DNA from 3 places in the Nocardia gipuzkoensis genome. Region 2 is predicted to be linked to each of the others. Evidence: riboswitches for the same ligand, from Rfam matches in the RefSeq annotation. Region 2 holds a riboswitch; each other region holds the start of a gene.
What was found. A riboswitch is a leader RNA that binds a small molecule or an ion and turns the genes downstream of it on or off. The one in region 2 is predicted to bind S-adenosylmethionine.
Positions count from the first base shown of each region.

Region 1: it holds a riboswitch for S-adenosylmethionine, as region 2 does, so the genes downstream of both, LTT66_RS37320 (hypothetical protein) here and LTT66_RS06935 (PLP-dependent transferase) in region 2, are expected to answer to the same signal.
Region 3: it holds a riboswitch for S-adenosylmethionine, as region 2 does, so the genes downstream of both, LTT66_RS09975 (rhodanese-like domain-containing protein) here and LTT66_RS06935 (PLP-dependent transferase) in region 2, are expected to answer to the same signal.

Region 1 covers NZ_CP089225.1:542,589-548,140, reverse strand. Annotated here, with positions in the region: gene LTT66_RS02510 (ABC transporter permease) at 1-710, opposite strand, end outside; gene LTT66_RS02505 (ABC transporter substrate-binding protein) at 713-2,332, opposite strand; gene LTT66_RS37320 (hypothetical protein) at 2,450-2,761, opposite strand; SAM riboswitch class I at 2,837-2,930, opposite strand; gene LTT66_RS02495 (hypothetical protein) at 3,314-4,012, shown strand; gene LTT66_RS02490 (glycosyltransferase) at 4,040-5,206, opposite strand; gene LTT66_RS02485 (LppM family (lipo)protein) at 5,241-5,552, opposite strand, start outside.
Region 2 covers NZ_CP089225.1:1,484,680-1,490,231, forward strand. Annotated here, with positions in the region: gene LTT66_RS06925 (MFS transporter) at 138-1,637, opposite strand; gene LTT66_RS06930 (TetR/AcrR family transcriptional regulator) at 1,766-2,494, shown strand; SAM riboswitch class IV at 2,521-2,631, shown strand; partial or broken gene LTT66_RS06935 (PLP-dependent transferase) at 2,858-3,037, shown strand; gene metX (homoserine O-acetyltransferase MetX) at 3,034-4,191, shown strand; gene LTT66_RS06945 (winged helix-turn-helix transcriptional regulator) at 4,212-4,589, opposite strand; gene LTT66_RS06950 (nitroreductase family protein) at 4,659-5,306, shown strand; gene LTT66_RS06955 (DUF3017 domain-containing protein) at 5,354-5,552, opposite strand, start outside.
Region 3 covers NZ_CP089225.1:2,164,555-2,170,106, reverse strand. Annotated here, with positions in the region: gene LTT66_RS10000 (alpha/beta fold hydrolase) at 1-168, shown strand, start outside; gene LTT66_RS09995 (DUF456 domain-containing protein) at 205-702, shown strand; gene LTT66_RS09990 (amidohydrolase family protein) at 706-1,584, opposite strand; gene LTT66_RS09985 (FAD-dependent oxidoreductase) at 1,669-3,021, opposite strand; gene LTT66_RS09980 (Rv0361 family membrane protein) at 3,507-3,956, shown strand; SAM riboswitch class IV at 4,020-4,136, shown strand; gene LTT66_RS09975 (rhodanese-like domain-containing protein) at 4,151-4,567, shown strand; gene LTT66_RS09970 (O-succinylhomoserine sulfhydrylase) at 4,564-5,552, shown strand, end outside.

The sequences.
Region 1 (5,552 bases), 940 kb from region 2:
AACGCGGGCACACTGGCCGGGCGCAGCACGTGCGTGCGCCGCACCCACCAGCGCGATCCGCCCTTGGCCAGGGCCACGTCGACGAACGGCTGACGCCAGGTCGTCTCCAGACCGGCGGTGAGCACCTGCGCGATGACCGCGCCGATCGGCAGCGCCAGGGTGAGGGCGGGCAGCACCGTGCCCGCGAACCCGTGCCCGCCGAACGCGGGCGCCAACCGCAACTGGAACGAGAACACCTGCAGCAGGAGCAGTCCGGTCCAGAAGGTCGGCACCGAGACACCCAGCGAGGGCAGCGCGGCCAAGGCGTTGCGCAGCCACGGCCGACGGGTCTGGGTCGCCGCGAAGGCCAGCGTGACGCCACCGATGACCGCGAAGAGCAATGCGGTGCCGGTCAACTCGAGCGTGGCGGGCAGCGCGTCACCGATGGCGTCGGTGACCGGCTGCCCGGTCGCGATGGAATGCCCGAGATCACCGCGGACGGCATGGCCGAGGGCGGTCCGATACTGTTCCCACAGCGGCCGATCCAGACCGTAGCGGGCCTGCAACTCGGCGATGGCGGCCTGGTCCACCGGTGTGCCCGAGCCGCCGCCGTCGGCCGCGATCGAGACCGGGTCGGCGGGCAGCAGATACAGCACAACGAACGACAGCGTGAACGCCGCCCACAGCACCCAGATCGCTTGCAGCGCCCGCAGGGCCAGATAGCGTGCCATGACTATCGTCCGCTCAACCAGGTGTCGAAGAACTGCAATCGCGCGGAGGCTTCGAACTTCAGGTCCTGCGTGTTGCCGCCCGCTCCGATCGCCTGGGACAGCTCCACGGTCGGGATCAACAGCCCCGCGTCGAGCACCTGCTGCTGCGCGGTGCGGATGAGCCCGTTGCGCGTCGCGGTGTCAACGGTGCTCACCTGGCCGGTCAGCGCGTCGTCCAACGCGGGGATGGGGCCGCGCGCGTTGAGATTGCGCCCTTCGAGACCGAAGTTGGTGCGCAGGATGTCGCCGTCGGCGCGGGTGGTGTTGCCGTAGAAGGTGTCGAAGTCCTTGCTGCCCTGCCGCGCCGTGGTCTCCGCCACCGACGCCAGGTCCAGCTTCAGCTCGACGCCGACCTGCCGCAGCTGCTGCTGCACCAGCTCGAGGATCGCCTGGTTGCCCGCGAACACCTGGCTGAAGAGCACCGAGAACGACAAGCGCTCACCGTTCTTCGTCCGGACGCCGTCCGCGCCGGGCACCCACCCGGCCTGGTCGAGGATGGTGCGCGCTTTCGCCGGATCGTAGGCCAGGCGGGCCGAGAGGTCGGTGTAGCCGGGTGTGCTGCCTGCCAGGACGCTGGTGGCGGGCCGGAATTGCGGGCCGAGCACGGTGTCCACCAATTGCCTGCGATCGATCGCGGGCAGCAGTGCTCGGCGCACAGCGGGATCGCGCAACGGTCCGCGGGTGACGTTGGGCTGCAGGCCGAACGGCACGCCCGGGTTGGCCGTGCTGAGCACCCGTCCGCCCGCCGCCTCGATCTGCGGGGCGTCCTGCGGTAGCGCGTCACTGATCGCGTCCAGCTGCCCGGACGCGAGACTGCCGGTGCGCACGCCGGATTCGGGCACCACGGTGAACTCGATCTTGTCCAGGTAGGCCTCGCCGCGGTGCGCGAACACCGCAGAACCCCAGTGGTAACCGGTGCGCTTGGCCAGCATCACCGCCGCGTCCTGGCGGTAGGCCGCATAGGTGAACGGCCCGCTGCCGACGTTGTCGCCGAGGCAGCGCTGCTCGGCGGGCTTCGCCGTGGTCGCGTCGGCCAGGATGCCGAGCTGCGCGGTCGAGGACGCCTGCAGGAACTGCGCGTTGGGCTTGCTGAACTCCACCCGGACGGTGAGCCGGTCGACGGCCGTGGCGCCGACATAGTTGGTGAGGTAACTGCTGCCCAGCGGCGCCTTGCCCGAGCCGAGCCGCAGGATCGAATCGAAGGTGTTGCGCACCGAGTCCGCGGTGAGCGGCGTGCCGTCGCTGAAGGTGACGCCGTCGGTCAGGCGGAAGGTGAAGACCTTCGCGTCGGGGGTGGCCTCCCAGCTCTGCGCCAGCCACGGCTTCAGCTTGCCGGTGGCCGGATCCTGGTCGGTCAGCGAGTCCACGATCTGCCGTGCCACGTACACCGTCTGGTTGGTGCCGGCCTGGGCCGGGTCCGAGCAGGTCGGCGCCTGGGACAGGCCGTAGCGCAGGGTGCCGCCCGGCCGGGGCGGGCCCGCGTCGCCGCCGGGCGCGGCCGAATCGCTGCCGCAGGCGGCCACGGTGGTGGCCGCGGCGAGCGCGCCGGCCAGCGCGAGGATTCGGTGACGGGTTCGGGTCACGAGACAACTCCAGATACTTCGGTGCGGGCGAGCTGTTCGCCCTGGCGGGGATCGGCGCCGGCGACAACGGTCGCCGACGGTCGGCTGGGCATGATGCGGCGCTGCCGGGTCATCGGCTCACCGCTTCGTCGGCAGGCCGGGCGGGTTGATCCGCGATTCGGTGACCGCCTCGCTGTGCAGCCCCCAGCGGTCGATCACCTGCTGGTAGGCGCCGTGCTCGATGGCGTGGACCAGCGCGTGCACGAACTGGGCGAGCAGGATCAGCGCGACGGCACTGACCACCCAGCGCCAGGGGTGCCGGGTCTTGGCCACGGTGGGGGTCGGGGCGGCGTCGGCGGGAGCGGCAACGAGGACGAGTGTGCCGGTCGGATCCGGTTCGCCCGGCGCGGCCGCCGCGGGGGTGGCATCGGGTGCGGTGGACGCGCTCATGCCCGCGCCCGGCGTGCGCTCGGTTTCGGCGCGACCGCGTACGCGGTCGGCCGGTCCTCGATGATCACTTCGGTTCCTCCATCGGTCCCGGCGGAAGCACCCGCACCCGGTGACCGGGGGGTTGCTGCGACGTCGACGAGCCAGGTCTCTCGGTCGCTCTGGATGGTTGGCGCCGACCCCCCGTCAACCGGTGACCGGGTCGAGCCGAATCATGATGCCCAGCAAGTGAAGCCGGGAACAAGAGAAGTAATCACCGTGAGCGTAGATCTTGTCGCACCCGGATTCATCGGATCTTTGTAGTAACCAGGCATGCGCTGCTCTGCCGAAGGGTGGTGCGAGCCCACCGCGTCATCGCCGGCGAGGTCCAGTACCGAATGCCGACGGCCCGATGCAGCATACGGCTCTTGCCGAGGGTGGGGAATGCGGCGGGTTCGTTTTCGGGCAAACGGGACTCGCCACAAAATTGCTGTTCGTAATCCATACTGCTGGACGCGTTTGCCGGAGTACTGTGCCCCTCGATCGTCCCGCCGATGAGGAGGTTTCGTGATCACAATGCGCTCTCTGACCCAATTGTCCGCTGTCGTGTCCGGTTCCATCGCTCTCGTGCTCGCCGGGCCGGGCGCCGCGCTCGCGGCTCCGGATGCCCCGATTCCCGCGTTCTCCGACCACTCCGTACAGGTGGCCGCCCCCGGCGACCTGTTCGGCGCCTACCAAGCCGCGCTCGACGCGCTGCGCGCGCTCGGAATCGCGCCGTTCGCGTACCCGACCGCGTCGGCGTTCTGCCTCGACAACACCACGGGCGGTTTGGCGCCCGCCGTGGCGGGCGCCATTCCGGGACCATGGCCGAAGAACACCGTGCAGATTCCAGGCCAGGACCTCAGCGCCGTCAAGGCTGGGCAGGCCATGTTCACCTTCGTGCCCTACGGCCTCGGTCCGGACGGCCCGAACACCGCGGGCATGCAGGTCGCCTGGCTCAACCTGAACACCGGCCGCGGCGGCACGGCCGCCATGGGGCCGCTGTCGGAGGTCGCCCGCGCGATGATCCCTTCGTCCGTTCCCGCCGACCTGCGGCCTGCGGCCGAGCAGGCGATCCGGGACTTCCTCTTCGCGGCCCTGCCGATGGGCGGGGTGCGCGCGGTCCCGGTGGACACCGGGAAGGGCACGGTGCTCGCCGCGGTGTTCGGCACGGTGCAGAACGGCGCCAAGTCCTGCTTCTTCTTGCCGACGGTCGGAATCACGCCGGTGCCATGAGGTCTCGGCCGCCGCGGCGCTGACCGCTCAGCCGAGCGAGCGACCTTTCCAGCGCGCTGTGCCGCGGCGGCGGGCCCGATGCGAACGCGCCCACAGCAGCAGATACGCCGCCACCGACACCGGATGCGCGGCGGCGGCCAGCACATCCGAGGCCCGCAGCGGACCGCCGGTCTCGGTGGAGCGGGCCAGCAGCCGCCCGCCGACGGCGGCCAGCCAGCCGATGGCGCCCGTCCGCCGGACCGCGCCCCTGCCGAGCACTGCGGCCACTGGCGGCACCCAATAGGCAAGAGCGGCAACGAGTCCCACCGCCGCTCCGCCCGCGATCGTGCCGTCGTAGGCCGACCAGAGCCAGCGGGTGTAGCCCGCGTCCAGCTCAGCGGCGCCGCGATACATCCTGGTGCCGGCCAGCGGCCCTGCGGCCACCAGAACGGTGGAGTGACCGGCGCGCCGCAGCGTACGGGCGATGTTGAGGTCTTCGGTGATGCTCCCGGCCACCGCCGCGTGGCCACCCACCGCGCGGTACACCGCGTTGTCGAACACGAGGAACTGTCCGCACGCCACCGCCGTCGAGGGCCGCAGGCTCCGGTCGGACACCGCGACCGGCAGTGTGGAGGCCCACGACCAGCACAGCAGCGGCTGCACTATGGCCTCTGCGACCGAACCGGCTACTTGCGACGGCCACGGCGAGACCAGCGCGGCTCCTCGTCTGCGCAGAGCGCCGACCGCCGCGGCGATCGCCGCCGGGGCCAGTCGCACGTCGGCGTCCACGAAGATCAGCACCGGCGCCGTCACCTCCTCGGCCAGCCGGACACAGGCGGCGGCCTTCCCGGTCCAGCCGGGCAGCGGGCCGGATTCGGTGCGCAGCAGGGTGAAACGGGAATCGTCCCCGATCGCCGCGCGGGCGGCTGCGCCGGTGTCGTCGGTGGACGCGTCGTCGAGGATGCGCACCGTCAGGCGCGGTACGCCCACCTGGGCGCGTAGGTCGGCGATCAGGTCGGGCAGCCGGTCGGCCTCGTTCCGTGCCGGGACGCAGACGGTGACGGGTTCGATCACCGTCGTCGGGGTGTCCGCCAACCGCCGCAGGGTGATCCGGTTGTACAGCGCGATACCCGCGCCGAGCACGGCCAGCGCGGTAGCGCAGGGCGGCAGCAGCGAGGTCGCGCGCAACGTCTTCGGCAGGTCGGCACTCACCATGTGCGCCACGCTATCCGGCACACCGACCTACCGCTCAGCGATTCTGCGTCACCGAGCGCCACCAGCGGCTCATCGAGAAGCCGACTTCCGGCGCACCGGGCGGGGCGGGGTTGCGGTCCATGTAGGCCAGCGCGGCGACGATGGCGGCTACCGCGAGGGTGATGCCGCCCGCGATGCCCGCCCAGCCCGCGAACGAGCGGGTGTTCGGGTCGGCGTAGCTCACCTCGGCGCTGGGCCTGGAGACCTCGCCGGGCGGCAGCCTCCAGGAGACGACGTTGTCGCCGTCGCGGCTGCCGTTGGTCTTGGCGACGCGGGCCGGAAACGCGATGGTGAACTGCACGTCGGA
Region 2 (5,552 bases):
TCTCAGCACCGCGACGGGCACCCGCGCAACCGCCGTCGCCGCTATGATCCGCCTTCCGTTCGAGCTCGGCAACTTCCCCGCAAAACGGCGAGGTCCGCACAACGCCGTGACGTTGCGCGGACCTCGCCGCCGATGGATCAGACCGCGACCGGAACCCGGGCCCCCTCCTCGGAGCCTTCGATCAGGTTCTGCGGCCGGTCCCGGATCATCAGGGCGATGATCGGGATGGCCGCGAGGAAGAACCCGGCGCCGACGTAGAAGGCCACGTCGTAGCTGTGGATCGCGGCGCGCGCGGCCAGGTTGTCGATGCCGGGGTTGTCCTGGGCGAAGGTCTCGGCGACCTGCACCGAGATGGTGGTCAGCAGTGCCGTCCCGACCGCGCCGCCGACCTGCTGCGCCGCGTTCAGCAGCGCGGACGCCACACCCGAGTCCGCTTCCTCCACCTGGTGCAGCGCCACCGTCTGCATCCCGACGAACAGCGGGCCCATGCCGAGCGCGATGAGCACCTGGGCAGGCAGCACCCCGGCGAGGAAGCTGTCGCCGTAGCCGAGCTGCGCCAGCAGTACCAAGCCGATGACACCCAGCACGGCGCCCGCCACCATCAGCGGACGGGGGCCGAGCTTCGGCAGCAGGGCGCTGGTGACACCCGCCGAGATCGCGATGCCCGCCGGGAAGGGCAGGAAGGCGAAGCCGGCTTTCAGCGCCGAGTAGCCCAACGTGATCTGGAAGTAGTAACTCAGGAACAGGAACATCGCGAACATCGCGATCGGGATGAGCAGTGCCGCGAGGAACGCCCCGCCCCGGTTGATCTCGCCCGGGATGTGCAGCGGCAACAGCGGGTTCGACGACCGCCGTTCGATCACCACGAAGGCGGCGAGCAGAACCGGTCCGGCGATCAGCAGCGCCAGGGTGCCACCGGCCAGCCAGCCGTCCTCGGCGGCGCGGCTGAAGCCGTACACGATGGCGATCAGGCCCAGCGTCACCGTGACGGCACCGGGCATGTCGTATCCCCCGACGCGCGGCGCCGGCACGTCCTTCGCCACCCAGGCCAGCGCTCCGAGCAGCGCGAGCAGCGCGATCGGCGTATTGACCAGCAGGCACCAGCGCCACGACGCGTACTCGGTGAGCGCGCCGCCCGCGATCAGGCCGAGCGCCGCACCGCCCGCGGAGATACCCGCGAACACGCCGAAGGCGGTGGCCCGCTCACCTGGCTCGGTGAACGTCACCGACAGCAGCGAGAGCGCGGCCGGGGCCAAGAGTGCGGCGAACGCGCCTTGTAGCGCGCGTCCGGCGAACAACTCCGCACCGTTCTGGGCGAGACCGGCCAGGGCCGAAGCGCCCGCGAAGCCGATCAGGCCGATGATGAAGATCCGGCGGCGCCCCAGGTAGTCGGCCATCCGGCCGCCCAGCAGCAGCAGGCCGCCGAAGATCAGCGTGTAGGCGGTGAGCATCCACTGCCGGTTGCCGTCGCTGATGTCGAGATCACGCTGCGCGAACGGCAGCGAGATGGTCACGATGGTGGCGTCCAGAACCACCATGAGCTGGGCCGATGCGATCACTGCCAGCGCGAGCCAGCGCGCTGAGCCGCCCGGTTTGTGCGGCGCGTGCACCGCTGTCGCCGTGTCCGTCACGGTCATCTCCTCGTCCCTCGATGAACTGAAGCCATCCTGGCATTGGACGCCATTTGTCGTCAAGCGAAAAATGTCGCAATACGACATTTGACTGTTACGGACAGAAGAACGGAGGGTTGGGTTACCATCGGGACATGCTCGAGTCATCGACGTCGATGGGCACGAGCGCCGCTGCAGCTGCCGCGAGCGCCCCGGGCCTGCGCGAACGCAAGAAGCAACAGACCAGGTTGCGCATCATCGCGGCGGCCCTCGACCTGTGCGACGCCCAGGGCTTCGAGGCGACCACGATCGAGCAGATCGCCAACGCCGCGGATGTCTCGCCGCGCACGATCAACCGCTATTTCGACAGCAAAGAGGACATCGTGCTGGGGCCGGTCCAGGACTTCGGCCGCACCGTGGCCGAGACCCTGCGTCAGCTGCCGCGCACCGGCAACGAACTCGCCGCGCTGCGGCAGGCCTTCCTGTCCGTGGTCGATCGAGCCGCCGAGGCGGGTGAGGCCGACCCGCTGTCGTTCCGGCAGTTCCAGAAGATGCAGCGGATCCTGCGCAGCAGTCCGTCGGTCAGCGCGCGCAGTCTCGAACACGCCGACGACAAGAACACCGCCATCGCCGCGGTGGTCGCCGAGCGCCTCGGCACCGAACCGGACGCCCGCGCGGTGCGGCTCATCGTCGGCACCTGGCAGCTGATCGGCCACGTCGGCATGGAGTGCTCGGACGACCTGTTCCTGGACGATGACATGGCCACCGCGGCCCGGGCCGGGCGCTCCAACTTCACCGAGACCTACGACGAATTCGTGCGCAGCTGCTGCGTCGCGCCGACTGCCTCCGATCAGGGGCGTGCGCTGGAGGATTTCGGACGCTGACGGACCGCCGGTTATGATGCCGGGCAGGTCATGAGTATCAGCGCCAAGCCCCGGCTCGCTGGTCGGCAACCCTCCATCCGCGGTGGGGTGCTCCGGGTGATGACCTGGCTCCCGAAAGCCGGGAGCAAGCGCGTACCAGGAGGTCGCCGGCATGTGTTGTTGTTCACACCGCTAACCCCTGCTGTACCGGCGAACACCTTTTGGGAGCAAACCATGAGTGAATCCACCGTGCGCGGGGCCGAACACGACCCGACGCAGTGGTCCTTCGAGACCGAGCAATCGGGCCGGACTCCGGACGGACCGATCGATGCGGCCGCCCTGCCGACCTACCGGACTACGCACCCCACTCAGGTCGGATCAGCCATGCACACCCGCGTGGCTAACATCGGGAAGGTGCGTTCCCTCGTGATTCACCCCGCGTCGACGACGCATTCGCAGCTCACACCCGAGGAACGGCTCGCCCCAGAACCGGTCCGTCTCGCGGTCGGCCTCGAGGACATTCCGGCCGATCTGCGCGCCGGTTTCGCGGCGGCGACGACGTGACCGTGGATACCGAACGGAGCGCCCGGACCTCCGCCGTCGCCCTGCCGCCCTCGGACGGGCAGCTCGGCACCATCGCCATCGGCGATGTGCGACTGGAGAACGGAGCGGTCATCCCGGACGTGCGCCTGGCGGTGCAACGCTGGGGTGAGCTCTCCCCCGGACTGGACAACGTCGTGCTGGTCGAACACGCGCTGACCGGCGATTCGCACGTCGTCGGCAAGCCCGACGACGTACACGAGATGCCCGGCTGGTGGGACGGCATGGTCGGGCCGGGCGCGCCGCTGGACACCGACGAATGGTGTGTGATCGCGACGAACGTGCTCGGCGGCTGCAAGGGCAGCACCGGGCCATCCACTCTCGCCCCTGATGGAAAGCCATGGGGCGCGAGGTTTCCCGAGATCTCCATCCGCGACCAGGTGACCGCGGAGGCCGCTCTGCTGGACCTGCTCGGCGTCGAGCGGCTCGCCGCCGTGGTGGGCGGGTCGATGGGCGGCATGCGGGTGCTGGAGTGGATGGTCGGCGCACCGGAGCGGGTCGCCGCGGCGCTGGTGCTGGCGGTCGGCGCTCGCGCTACCGCCGACCAGATCGGTACCCAGACCACTCAGATCGCGGCGATCAAGGCCGACCCGGACTGGCAGGGCGGTGACTATCACGGCACCGGCCGCGCCCCGACGACGGGCATGGCCCTGGCTCGGCGGATCGCGCACCTGACCTACCGCACCGAATTCGAGCTGGACCACCGATTCGAGAACAAACCGCAGGGCGACGAGGACCCGTGGAACGGCGGCCGGTACGCGGTGCAGAGCTACCTCGACCACCAAGCCGAGAAGTTGTGCCAGCGTTTCGATCCCGCCACCTACGTGTTGCTGACCGAGGCGATGAACCGCCACGACGTCGGCCGTGGTCGCGGCGGCATCGAGGCGGCGCTCGCGGCGACGCCGGTGCCCTGCGTGGTCGGTGGCGTCGACTCCGACCGGCTGTACCCGCTGCGTACCCAGCAGGAGCTCGCCGATCTGCTCCCCGGCTGCGACGGACTGGAGATCGTGCACTCCCGCGACGGGCACGACGGGTTCCTCACCGAGGCGGCGGCGGTGTCGAAACTGCTGACCGAGACCATGCGACTAGCCCGGACCGGTGTGCGACCCGAACGCTGACCGGTTCGCTGGTCGCCACCTCACAGCGCCGCGGCCCGCCGCGCCGCTTCGATTCGGTTGATATTGGTCTCGATCCACTCCCGCAGCGCCGCTATCGGCGTGCGCAGGCTGTGACCCAGCTCCGTCAGCGTGTACTCGACCCGCGGCGGCACGGTGGGATGCACTGTCCGCGTGACGAATCCGTCGGTCTCCAGCTGACGCAACGTCTGCGTCAGCATCTTCTGGGAGATGCCGTCGATGCGGTGGCGTAGATCGGTGTACCGCATGGTTCCCTCGGCGAGCGCGTCGATGATCAGCACCGTCCACTTGCCCGCGATGTGGTCCAGGACCTCCCGCGTGGGGCACTTCGCGGAGTAGACGTCGGCGGGCAGACCCGAATCTTCGAGATACGTGCGCACCTATCGGAGTGTAGCGCACTGAAAAGTGCCTTCTTCCCATTGGAGTGTGACTCTCCAATAGTAAGAAATATGGAAACACAGATACTTTCGGTGGCCGATGCGATTCGAGGACGTCGCACGGTACGGCACTATCGCCCCGACCCGGTGCCGCCCGACCTGATCGAGGAATTGCTCGAGTTGGCGATGCAGGCACCGAGCGCGTGGAACATGCAGGACCGGTCGATCGTGGTCGTCACCAGTGCGTCCGGCCGTGACGCGCTGTCGAAGGCGGCGTTCGGTCAGCCGCAGCCGAAGGAGGCGCCGGTGGTGCTGGTCTTCGTCGCCGATGCCGCCGCCTGGCGGAAGCACAACACCGATATCGCCGAACTGGCCGGCCGCAACGGCGCGTGGAACGCCGAATTCACCGCGTTGTTCGACGCGCGCGCCGAGTACCTGGCCTTGGAGCAGCGCGGACTGCTGCGGGAGAACGCCGTCAAGAACGCGATGATCGCGGCCACCTACGCGATGCTCGCCGCCACCGGGCTCGGCCTGGCCTCCGCACCGATGAACGGCTGGGACCCGGACCTGGTGAAGGAAGCCATCGGTATCGGCGACCGCGAGGATCTCGCCATAGCGGTGCTGATCACCATCGGCTACAGCGACGCAGTCCCGCCCCATCCCGGGCGACGGCCGCGTGAACGAACGATTTTCGCCGAGCGATACGCCGCTGCCCGCTGATCACCTAGGGCGACCCGGCCCGGCCGGGTCGCCGATCGCTCGAGCTGTCAGCCGACGCCGAGCGTGTTGATCGTGGCCGCGAGGAACAGGATGCTCGAGCCCAGCAGGGTCAGCGCGCCGACGTCGAAGGGTTTGCTGCGCACCGCGAGCAGCCCGACCTGCGCGGTCGGCAGGCACAATCGGAACGCCGCCGCCAGCAGCGTCGCACCGCCGAAGAAGAAGGCGCCGCGCCGCCACCGGTCGGAC
Region 3 (5,552 bases), 680 kb from region 2:
GCGCAGAGCAAGATCTTCCCCGGTCCGCTCGACGAATGGCTCGCGGCGCAATTGCCGAACGCGAAGGCGGTGCGCTTCGAGCACAGCGGTCATGCGCCGTTCTCGGAGGAACCGGAGCGCTTCAACGAAGCACTCGCCGAGTTCCTGCGAGATGGCGAAATCTCATGAACAGCTCGGGAGCGCTCGCCGCTATAGGCTGCACGTGTGGACGCGCTGTCTGATCAGGGGTGGTACACCCTTCTCGCCGGCCTTGTGATTCTGGTCGGCCTCGTCGGGGTCGTCGTGCCGATCCTGCCGGGTGTCATCCTGATCTTCGGGGCCATCGCCGTCTGGACCTTCCTGACCGGGGGCGCCACGGCCTGGACGGTTTTCGCGATCAGCACGTTGCTGCTGGTGCTCTCCGGCGTCGTCAAATACACCTGGCCCGGGCGCAGGATGAAGGACGCGGGGGTGTCCAACCGCGCGGTCTTCCTCGGTGCGGTACTCGGCGTGGTCGGCTTCTTCGTGATCCCGGTGGTCGGCCTGTTCGTGGGGTTCGTTCTCGGCGTGTACCTTTCGGAACTCCAGCGGCTGCGCGTCAACCGGCAGGCCTGGCAGGCGACGGTGCACGCGTTGAAGGGCGTCGGTCTGTCCATCATGATCGAGCTCTTCGGCGCGCTGCTGGCCGTCGTGGTCTGGGTGGTAGGCGTCTTCGCCGTCTGAGCGCTACCGATCGATGGCGGGGAACGGAATCGTGTCTCCCGCACGGCTTTCGTCGGGCAGTTCGTCGCGGCGCAGCCGCAGGGTCGGCGGTTCCGGGCGGTACAGCGGCAATGTGGGGGCGTGGTCGGTGCTGACGGTGCGCTCGCGGGCCGGGAGACGGTAGAACGCGCGTGCGTTGTCCTCCAGCACCGCGTACATGTCGGTGCCCACGACGTCACAGAGCAGATCGACGTCCGAGTCCTCGAACGGGCGCCCGGCGCGAGTGCCGGGCAGATCGGTGCCGAACATCAGGGCTTCGGGATTCACGGCGTGAATGCGGCGCAGCGTGTCGGCCACGTTCATGGCGACCCGGCCGAAACCCGTCGCTTTGACCTTGGCGCCGCGATCGACGAGATCGAGCAGGAAAGGCACGCCCTCCGCGGACATGCCCAAATGGTCGACCGACAGCGCGGGCAGCTTGGAGATGACGGGTTGCAGCGAGGCCAGCATCGTGCCGTCGATGTAGACCTCGACGTGCCAGCCCGCCAATTCGTACGCGCGCAGCGCCTGCAACGTCATCCCGGTGATGTCGGTGGCCGCGCGTTTGAGGTTGAAGCGCAGCGCGCGCACGCCGATGCGGTCCAGTTCGAGGATCTCCTCGTCGCTGGCGTCGAGGTCGAGCCGGGTGACACCGACCCAGCCCGGACCGAGTTCGGCGAGGGCGGCCTTCAAGTACGTCTGGTCGGTGCCCTGGAACGACCCGCTGACCACCGCGCCGCCGCCGATGTCGAATCGCGACATGCGCTTGCGGTAATCGGCGATGGTGAACGGGTCGGGCAGGTAGCCCTCGTTCTCGGCCAACGGAAACCGCGGGTCGAAGATGTGCAGGTGGGCATCGAACACTTGTACAGAATGCCTCAGTGTCGGATTTTCCGCTGCCACAGCGGGGGTGTCGCGGTGGCAGCGGAGTCGTTCGCAGCCGGGTGATCAGACCTTGTGCGGTTCGCTGGCGCGCAGCATGTCCTCGCGCTCCACCACCTTGACCCGCTCGCGGCCCTCGGGCTCGCCGAGGGAGCGCTCGTGCGCGTCCAGGCGGTACCAGCCGGCCCAGGTGGTGAACGGAATGCCCTTGCTCTCCAGGAACTCGGTGACGGCCTCGGGTTCGGGCCGCTCGGCCGGTGCGAAGCTGGGAGCGTCGTCCAGCAGGCAGGCGATGGTCTCGTTGGCGTCGCCCTTGGTGTGACCGATCAGGCCCACGGGGCCGCGCTTGATCCAGCCGGTGACGTAGGTGGCGGGCATGTACCGCGCGGCGCCGTCGGCGTTCTCGTCGGTGATCACGCGACCCGCTTCGTTCGGCACGGTGCCCGCCTGGTCGTCGAACGGCAGGTGGGTCAGGTTCTGCGACAGGTAGCCGACAGCACGGTAGACCGCCTGCACGTCCCAGTCCTTGAACACGCCGGTGCCCTTGACGTTGCCGGTGCCGTCGAGCTGGGTGCGCTCGGTGCGCAGGCCGACCACCTTGCCGTTCTCGCCGAGCACCTCGGCGGGCGATTCGAAGAAGTGCAGGAACAGCTTGTGCGGGCGGTCGCCTGCGTCGCGGATGGCCCACTGCTCGAGGGTGTTGGCGACCATGTCCACCTGCTTGGAGTGGCGGCGCGCGGCTTCGGAGCCTTCGTCGTAGTCGATGTCCTCGGGGTCGACGATGACTTCGATGGTGGGCGAGTGGTCGAGTTCGCGCAGTTCCAGCGGGGTGAACTTGGCCTGTGCCGGGCCGCGACGGCCGAAGACGTGGACTTCCACGGCCTTGTTGGCCTTCAGGCCCTTGTAGACGTTCGGCGGGATCTCCGTGGGCAGCAGCTCGTCGCCGGTCTTGGCCAGCACGCGCGCGACGTCCAGCGCGACGTTGCCGACGCCGAGGACCGCGACCTTCTCCGCGTCCAACGGCCAGGTGCGGGGCACGTCGGGGTGGCCGTCGTACCAGGAGACGAAGTCGGCGGCGCCGAAGGAGCCGTCCAGATCGATCCCGGGGATCGGCAGGGCGCGGTCGGCGTTGGCGCCGGTGGAGAAGATCACCGCGTCGTAGAAGGCGCGCAGGTCGTCGAGGGTGATGTCGGTGCCGTAGTCGATATTGCCCAGCAGGCGCACCTGCGGCTTGTCCAGCACCTTGTGCAGGGCGGTGATGATGCCCTTGATCCGCGGATGGTCGGGCGCGACGCCGTAGCGGATCAACCCGAACGGCGCGGGCATGCGCTCGAACAGGTCGATGCTCACCTCGGCATCGGACTTCATCAACGCGTCGGCGGCGTAGATCCCGGCCGGTCCGGCGCCCACGATCGCGATGCGGAGCGGGCGGGTCTTCGCGGTGTGCGCGTCAGGCCCGGAGGAGGAAGCCTGCGTCACCGTGGAGGGCTCACGGACACCGCCGTCCTCTACTGCACTCTGTTCGGTCATCTTTTACGCGCACCTTATGGTCGAAACAATGAATGACGTCTGGGCTTAGCTTAGGCTAAGTTGACGCACCGGCTCGTCGCACCCGTCCGGTGCGGACGCCGGCGTTGCCGGCTCGTGGCTGCACGGTGCTCCGTTCCGCGGCGTGGAGCTGCCGATTCGCTATGACAGCAGGACGCCGTTCCGCGATTCTATCGGGATGGTCGATCCCACCCCGCGGCGGTGCGTGAACTCGGCGGATGTCATCGCAAGCCACATCCGTCGCTTACCCGGTTCCGCGCCGCCTATCGCGGCCGCCCGGCCCCGGTCGTGATCGCCGCGGTCCTGAGCCGGGGGCCGAGCGCTCGATACCCGCGCCGACCAGGGATCATCGAGTCATGAGCGAACAGCAGCCGACCCCGGGCGAGGATGAGATCATCCGGGTCGATCAGACCGACAAGCGCTCCGCGGCCCCGTTCATCGCGGCCGCGGTGGTCGCGGCGATCGTGCTGATCGCGATCGTGCTCGGCGGTGTGCTGTCGCCCGCTGAGAAAAATGTCACAGAAGCCGACCGCCTCGTGGCGGCCGTCCGCAATTTCGTCGACGGCTCCAATCGCAGCGACGCCGTGCCGCCGCCGGGCACCGCCTGCCAGGGTTTCGACGCGAGCCGCTCGCCGCTGGCGGGCCGAGACGGCGCCGGAAAGCCGGTCGAGATCACGAAAATCGACAGCCCCATGGTGGACGGCGACCGGGGCAAGGCGACCGTGACGACGAAGGTGGACGGGCGGGAGGCGACGTCGACCTGGAATCTCACCAGGTCCGGCGGCAAGTGGCTGGTCTGCACCTGAGCGTTCGCGCGGTGCGCGCCAGGGTTTGACAGGGTGACCCGGGTCGGTGCAATCTCAGTCGAAGGTCATGAGAACCAGTGTCAAGCCCCGGCATTACTGGTCGGCAACCCTCCTCCGCGGTGGGGTGCTCCGGGTGACGACCTGGCGGCGCCCCGGTCCCGGGCGCGGCAAGTGCGGATTCGCAGGAGGTGCACATGAGTTATGCCGGTGACATCACTCCGCAGCAGGCATGGGAACTGTTGCGGGACAATCCCGAAGCCGTCCTGGTGGACGTGCGGACGGAAGCGGAATGGAGGTTCGTCGGCGTCCCCGACACGAGCTCCATCGAACGGCCGACCGTGCTGATCGAGTGGGTCGACTCGACGGGTGCGCGCAACGAGGCGTTCGTCGAGCAGTTGAAGCAGGCGCTCGACGGTCACGACCCCGATGCTCCCGTCGTCTTCCTCTGTCGCTCCGGCCAGCGTTCGGTGGGCGCGGCGATCACCGCCACGTCGGCGGGTTACCGCACCTCCTACAACGTGCTCGAGGGCTTCGAAGGCCCGCTCGACGAATTCGGGCATCGCGGCGGCGCGGGCTGGCGTGCCCTCGGACTGCCCTGGCGGCAGTCGTGATCACCGGCGGCGCGTTCGACAAGCCACTGCCTGACGGCGTCGGCCCCGCGACGCTCGGCGTGCGTGGCGGCCTGCGGCGCTCCGGTTTCGAGGAGACCGCCGAGGCGCTCTTTCTGACCTCCGGCTTCGTCTACGAGAGTGCCGAGGCCGCCGAGGCCGCGTTCACCGGCGAGGTGGAGCACTTCGTCTACTCCCGCTACGGCAACCCCACCGTGGCCATGTTCGAGGAGCGGATGCGCCTGCTCGACGGCGCCGAAGCGTGCTTCGCGACCGCGAGTGGCATGTCCGCGGTGTTCACCGCGCTGGGCGCGCTGCTGAGCGCGGGCGACCGGCTCGTCGCCGCGCGCAGCCTGTTCGGCTCGTGCTTCGTGGTGTGCAACGAGATCCTGCCGCGCTGGGGCGTGGAGACCGTCTTCGTCGATGGCGAGGATCTCGACCAGTGGGAACAGGCGCTGTCGGTGCCCACCCAGGCGGTGTTCTTCGAGACGCCCGCCAATCCGATGCAGACGCTGGTCGACGTGCGCCGGGTAACCGAGCTGGCGCACGCGGCGGGTGCGAAAGTCGTGCTGGACAACGTGTTCGCCACTCCGCTGCTGCAACGTGGCTTCGAACTCGGCGCCGACGTGGTGGTCTACTCGGGCACCAAGCACATCGATGGGCAAGGCCGCGTGCTGGGCGGCGCGATTCTGGGCGCGCAGGACTACATCGGCGGGCCGGTGAAAACGCTGATGCGCCATACCGGTCCGGCGCTGAGCCCGTTCAACGCGTGGACACTGCTCAAGGGTCTGGAGACGATGCCGCTGCGGGTGCGCCATTCCACGGAGTCCGCCCTGCGCATCGCCCGCTTCCTGGAGAGCAACCCGGCCGTCAGCTGGGTGCGATACCCGTTCCTGGAATCACATCCGCAGCACGCGCTGGCCACCGGTCAGATGAGCGGAGGCGGCACCGTGGTCACCTTCGAGCTGAACGCACCCCAGAACGAGGC